Linked DNA regions of Robertmurraya sp. FSL R5-0851. The protein of the gene in region 1 binds, or shares a complex with, the protein of each later gene. Links are inferred from orthologs where the notes say so. Each region holds a gene or a part of one and is shown on either strand. Other genes may lie near its edges. The genes, in order: clpC and mecA.

What was found.
Region 2: the proteins of clpC (region 1) and mecA are in contact, whole or in part, in a solved structure (PDB 3PXG), measured with the Bacillus subtilis proteins. The link is inferred for Robertmurraya sp. FSL R5-0851 from one-to-one orthologs.

Annotation. Positions count from the first base shown.
Region 1 is NZ_JBBOOE010000001.1:103,649-107,014, forward strand. The notes cover bases 1-3,032. They hold clpC (ATP-dependent protease ATP-binding subunit ClpC), read left to right. Parts: upstream 1-314; coding sequence 315-2,750; downstream 2,751-3,032. Other genes in these bases: MKX65_RS00550 (protein arginine kinase), read left to right, coding at 1-294; radA (DNA repair protein RadA), read left to right, coding at 2,889-3,032. In the rest of the region: more of radA, read left to right, coding at 3,033-3,366. UniProt on the Bacillus subtilis protein: Competence gene repressor; required for cell growth at high temperature. Negative regulator of comK expression. May interact with MecA to negatively regulate comK.
Region 2 is NZ_JBBOOE010000001.1:1,288,955-1,292,238, forward strand. Bases 6-2,955 are described here. They hold mecA (adaptor protein MecA), read left to right. Parts: upstream 6-1,122; coding sequence 1,123-1,788; downstream 1,789-2,955. Other genes in these bases: MKX65_RS06660 (GNAT family N-acetyltransferase), read left to right, coding at 6-66; spxA (transcriptional regulator SpxA), read left to right, coding at 446-841; cls (cardiolipin synthase), read left to right, coding at 1,890-2,955. In the rest of the region: more of MKX65_RS06660, read left to right, coding at 1-5; more of cls, read left to right, coding at 2,956-3,284. UniProt on the Bacillus subtilis protein: Enables the recognition and targeting of unfolded and aggregated proteins to the ClpC protease or to other proteins involved in proteolysis. Acts negatively in the development of competence by binding ComK and recruiting it to the ClpCP protease.

The DNA.
Region 1 (3,366 bases):
GCATTAGCAAAGACTTCTAACATACAATTAGAAGATAGAGTTTTTCGCTCCCTAGGTGTTCTAACACATAGTAGAATCATTGAAACAAAGGAAGCAGCCAGCTGTTTGTCTGATGTAAGATTAGGGATTGATATGGGCTATATTGAAAACATATCAAAAAATATATTGAATGAATTAATGATATTAACACAGCCAGGATTTCTCCAGCAATATGCGGGAGGACCACTAAGACCCAACGAGCGTGATATTCGTCGCGCCTCTTTAATAAGGGAAAGAATAAAAATGGAAAATTAACCTTAGAGGAGGATGTTCATATGATGTTTGGACGTTTTACAGAGAGAGCTCAAAAGGTACTTGCACTAGCGCAGGAAGAAGCTATTCGTTTAGGTCATAACAATATTGGAACAGAGCATATTTTACTTGGATTGGTAAGAGAAGGCGAAGGTATCGCAGCAAAAGCATTATATGCTTTAGGATTAGGATCAGAGAAAATACAAAAAGAAGTAGAAAATCTGATTGGTAGGGGGCAAGATGCTTCTCAGACCATTCACTATACACCACGAGCAAAAAAGGTGATTGAACTTTCCATGGATGAAGCAAGAAAGCTTGGCCATTCATATGTAGGAACAGAGCATATATTGCTTGGTCTTATTCGTGAAGGTGAAGGGGTAGCAGCGAGGGTATTAAACAATTTAGGCGTAAGCTTAAACAAAGCAAGACAGCAAGTGCTTCAACTGTTAGGTAGCAGTGAGTCAAGCAATCACCAAGGTGGTACGGCAGCTAGTGCGAATACACCTACCTTAGATAGCTTAGCACGTGACTTAACAGCTATTGCTAGAGAAGGAAGTCTTGATCCTGTTATTGGTAGAAGCAAAGAAATTCAACGTGTGATCGAGGTATTAAGCCGACGTACGAAAAATAACCCAGTGTTAATTGGGGAGCCTGGAGTAGGGAAAACGGCTATTGCTGAAGGTTTGGCTCAACAAATTGTAAATAATGAGGTTCCTGAAACATTAAGAGATAAGCGTGTTATGACGCTTGATATGGGTACGGTTGTAGCGGGTACAAAGTATCGAGGTGAGTTTGAGGACCGTTTAAAGAAAGTAATGGATGAGATCCGTCAGGCAGGAAATATCATTTTATTCATCGATGAGTTGCATACACTTATCGGTGCTGGTGGAGCAGAAGGTGCGATTGATGCTTCAAATATCTTAAAGCCTTCATTAGCTCGTGGAGAACTTCAATGTATTGGGGCAACAACCCTTGATGAGTACCGTAAATATATTGAAAAGGATGCCGCTTTAGAAAGACGTTTCCAGCCAATCATGGTAGATGAACCAACAGCGGATGAATCTGTACAAATTTTAAAAGGATTGAGAGATCGTTACGAAGCACATCATAGAGTGTCCATTACGGATGAAGCGATTGAGGCAGCTGTAAAATTGTCAGACCGTTATATTTCGGATCGCTTCCTTCCTGATAAGGCCATTGATTTAATTGATGAAGCAGGATCAAAAGTAAGATTGCGTTCTTACACGACTCCTCCAAACTTAAAGGAGCTTGAAGCCAAGCTTGAAGAAGTTCGCAAGGAAAAGGATGCTGCAGTTCAAAGTCAAGAATTTGAAAAGGCTGCATCTTTACGAGATTCAGAGCAAAGACTTCGTGAACAACTTGAGGAGACAAAGAAAACCTGGAAAGAGAAGCAAGGGAAAGAGAACTCAGAGGTTACGGTCGATGATATTGCTACGGTTGTGGCAAGTTGGACGGGAATTCCTGTTTCACGACTGGCACAAACAGAAACAGATAAGTTATTAAAGCTTGAAGAAATTCTTCATTCTCGTTTAATCGGCCAAGAGGAAGCTGTAAAGGCAATTTCAAAGGCTGTCCGTCGTGCTCGTGCTGGTTTGAAAGATCCAAAGCGCCCTATCGGCTCGTTTATTTTCCTTGGTCCAACAGGTGTTGGTAAAACCGAGCTTGCACGTGCATTAGCAGAAGCGATGTTTGGCGATGAGGACGCAATGATTCGCGTTGATATGTCAGAGTATATGGAAAAACATTCGACTTCCAGACTAGTAGGTTCTCCTCCAGGTTATGTAGGATACGATGAAGGTGGACAATTGACAGAAAAGGTAAGAAGAAAGCCTTACTCTGTTATTTTATTAGATGAAATTGAAAAAGCTCATCCAGATGTATTTAATATTTTGCTCCAAGTACTTGAAGATGGACGTTTAACGGACTCAAAAGGAAGAAGTGTTGACTTCCGAAATACAGTTGTAATTATGACATCTAACGTTGGAGCAGAAGCGTTAAAGCGTAATAAGTATGTTGGATTTAACATTCAAGATGGAGAGCAGGACTTTAAAGATATGAAGGGCAAGGTAATGGAAGAGCTGAAAAAGGCATTCCGTCCAGAGTTCCTAAACCGTATCGATGAGATTATTGTTTTCCATTCATTAGAGAAGAAGCACTTGAAACAGATCGTAACTTTAATGTCTGATCAGCTAATTAAGAGATTAAATGAACAGGATATTACATTAGAGCTAACCGATGCTGCAAAAGAGAAAATTTCTGAAGAAGGATACGACCCTGAATACGGTGCTCGACCTTTAAGAAGAGCGATTCAGAAGCATATTGAAGACCGTCTATCAGAAGAGTTATTAAGAGGTACGGTACTGACAGGACAAAAGGTTGTCATTGATTATGTGGATGGTGATTTTGCTGTTAGGGCAGGAGAACCTATTCATAAATAATCATAAAAATAGGAGCACACGTAAGAGATTACGTGTGCCTTCTATTTTCTTTTGGGAAATACTTATCACTGCAATGGATTTATAACATGTCTTATAATAAGAGAGTATGGCAAGGAAGGTGTAAAGGGGGATATACGTTTGGCAAAAGTAAAAACAAAATTTATGTGTAATGATTGCGGCTATGAATCTCCCAAATGGATGGGGAAATGCCCAGGGTGTGGACAATGGAATACGATGGTGGAAGAGATAGAAAAAAAGGTATCTAATCACCGTGCAACCTTTGCTCATTCAGTAGGTTCAACAACCATGTCTAAAGCAACACCAATTACCTCTATTGAAACGATGACAGAGCCCCGTATACAAACGGACTTGGTTGAGTTAAATCGTGTGTTAGGTGGCGGAATCGTTAAGGGCTCCCTTGTGTTAATAGGCGGTGATCCTGGAATTGGGAAGTCCACTCTGCTTCTGCAGGTTTCCTCTCAACTGGCAAAAAAGCAACATTCCGTTCTTTATATATCAGGGGAAGAATCAATGAGACAAACGAAGCTAAGGGCCGATCGCCTCGGAGTCACATCAGAAAACTTACTCGTCTATTCTGAAACGGACCTAGAAGAGA
Region 2 (3,284 bases), 1.2 Mb from region 1 along the record:
CCAGTAGAAGAGGTATTAAGCTTTGATCAAAAACATGAAACAGGAGACCTATTAAAGGATATATAAAAGTGTAAACAGTTGCCACCGTGAGGTAACTGTTTTTCATTTTCATTATCTAAATGAGAATTATATTAAGGTTTACTATAACTGAAATTCGGGTAAATATAGTAGAAACATATAAATCTTTTTTGTTTATTTAAAAAAAGTAAGAAAAAAATGAAACTTTTCTCTCTCCTTTTACGTATATAAGCTATCTAGCCAATTATTTTATTGTATTTATCGGGATTTAAATCTTTCGAAAAAAGGATACCTTTTTACTCAGATTTGATGTATAATAATTAATATAAATTACTAATTTAAAGTAATTTTAAATAATATGTCAAATGACCAAAATATCTTCCAATATAGATTTTATAAGTTAATTTTAAAGGAGTGTGAGTAGTTAATGGTAACATTATACACTTCACCAAGTTGTACATCATGCCGTAAAGCGAAAATTTGGCTAGAAGAACATGATATTCCTTATACAGAGAGAAACATTTTTTCTGAACCATTATCTATTGATGAAATTAAAGAGATTCTTCGTATGACTGAAGATGGAACAGATGAAATTATTTCAACTAGGTCAAAAACGTTCCAAAAGCTAGATGTAAATTTAGAGACTATGCCTCTTCAAGATTTATTTGAGTTGATTAAGGATAATCCAGGTTTACTTCGTAGACCGATCATTATTGATGAGAAGAGACTTCAAGTTGGGTATAATGAGGATGAAATCCGTCGTTTCTTACCAAGAAGAGTTCGTACGTTTCAATTACGTGAAGCTCAACGCTTAGTTAACTAAATGATTGAAACCTTCGAATCAAATCGGAGGTTTTTTATCTATTATTGGTTTAAAAATAGCTGTAATAGAGAAATATGAAGGAAGAAAAGTATCACTTATGGGTGTTAGTTTGTTTTTTGAAATGTGTAACATTTTATTTCCCTTTATTGTATTTTTGTCATAAAATATAAATACGAGGCAACAATACGTTTAACACATGCCTTTGAAAACACTAAAGACTAGATCGTTTTTCTGCATGAGGGTAAGTCCCTTCCAAAAATGCAAGAAGGGAGAGGTTAATGTTGGAAATCGAACGTATTAATGATAATACAGTCAAGTTTTATATTTCATACGGGGATATTGAAGAAAGAGGATTTGACCGTGATGAGATCTGGTATAATCGTGAAAAAAGCGAAGAGCTTTTTTGGGAAATGATGGATGAGGTTCATCAAGAGGAAGAATTTATGATTGAAGGTCCCCTTTGGATCCAGGTCCAGGCTCTTGATAAAGGTCTTGAGGTTCTCGTAACAAAAGCACAAATATCTAAAGATGGGCAGAAATTTGAACTTCCTATCACAGATGAAAAGCTGAAGGATCTTCCTGTAGATGAAAGAATTGAGGAATTGCTTGATCAGCATTTTAATACAAAAACTGATGATGATGATGATTCATACGAAGATACACTAGAGTTCCTTATTGCTTTTAAAGACTTTGAAGACTTAATCTCATTATCAAATCGAAATATTTTAGAAGACTTATCAACAAAACTATACTCCTTCGAAGGAAAATATTATTTATTTGTTGATTTTCTCGAAGAAGAGTATGATGAAGAGGATATCGATAATAGCTTAAGTTTATTATTAGAATATGGACATGAAACAGCGATCACCATTCATCGAGTTGAGGAATATGGAAAATTAATTATGTCTGAGAATGTTTTTTCTGAAATAAGAAGACACTTTAAATAATCATCCGATTTCAATAATGAAATCGGTTTTTTATTTTTTGGACAAAGAGTTTACCCTTTTACTTATTGGGGAATTGTAAGGCATGTTCAGAGGGGGAAGCTATGAAAAATTTCGTTAGAATTCTGTTATTTATTGCTGTTTTAGCCATTTTTTATTATTTTCTCCAAGGAAGAGTGTATGAAGGCTTATTCCGATATATTAGTATTTTAACTACATTATCAGTTGTTTTTATTGGAGCCGTCATTTTTTTAGAAAATAGACATCCTACACAGACAATAACTTGGTTGATCGTACTAGGAAGTTTTCCGTTAGTAGGTTTCTTTTTTTATTTGCTGTTTGGTAGGAACCATAGAAAGGAAAGAATGTTTCGTCGTAAATTTTTCCTTGACCAACAAAATTACTTGAAATTCGAACGGGGAAAAGACCCTATCAGTGAAGAAAAGATAAAAGTACTGGGAGACGATCAGCAAAGGTTGTTCCATTTGGCCCATCGTATAGGACATAGTCCGATATCTTTTGCCACATCTACTAAGGTGTTATCTAATGGAGATTCCACCTTTAATGAGATTTTAGAAGAGCTTAAAAAGGCTATGCATCACATCCATTTGGAATATTATATCGTTCGCCATGATAAGATTGGCCAACAAATTAAGAATGTTTTGATCCAAAAGGTAAAAGAAGGTGTGAAAGTTCGCTTTCTTTACGACGCTGTTGGTTCGTGGAAGTTGCCAAGCGCATACATACAAGAGTTGAAAGAAGCTGGAGTAGAGGTCGTGCCATTTGGTCCGGTCCATATCCCTTTCCTTAATAGCAAATTTAACTTTAGAAATCATCGTAAAATTATTGTTATAGACGGAAATATTGGGTTTGTTGGAGGATTAAATATTGGTGATGAATATTTAGGCAGGAATGATTCCTTTGGATTTTGGAGAGATACACATTTACTTGTAAAAGGAGAAGCAGTAAGAACGCTACAGTTAATTTTCCTTCAAGATTGGTACTATATGACGAACCAAAGTTTTCTTAATTCTGAATACCTTTCACCAGTTCTTGAGGAAAACATTCATGGAGGCGTTCAGTTAATTGCGGGTGGTCCTGATAATGAACATAGTGTAATTAAAACAATTTTCTTTGCAATGATTACATCGGCAAAGGAATCGGTTTGGATTGCTTCTCCCTACTTCATTCCAGATGAAGATATTTTTTCAGCTATAAAAGTAGCTGCATTGAGTGGGATTGATGTACGTATTCTTGTTCCTTATAAACCGGATAAACGGATAGTTTTTCATGCGTCCCGTTCCTATTTTCCAGAGCTTTTAAAGGCTGGAGTCAAAGTGTTCGAATACGAAAAAGGTTTCATGCATAGTAAAATTTTAATTATTGATAAGAAGATTGCTTCTATTGGTACATCTAATATGGATATGAGAAGTTTCCATTTAAACTTTGAAGTAAATGCCTTTTTGTATGGGACAAGAAGTGTTGAAATGTTAGTCAAT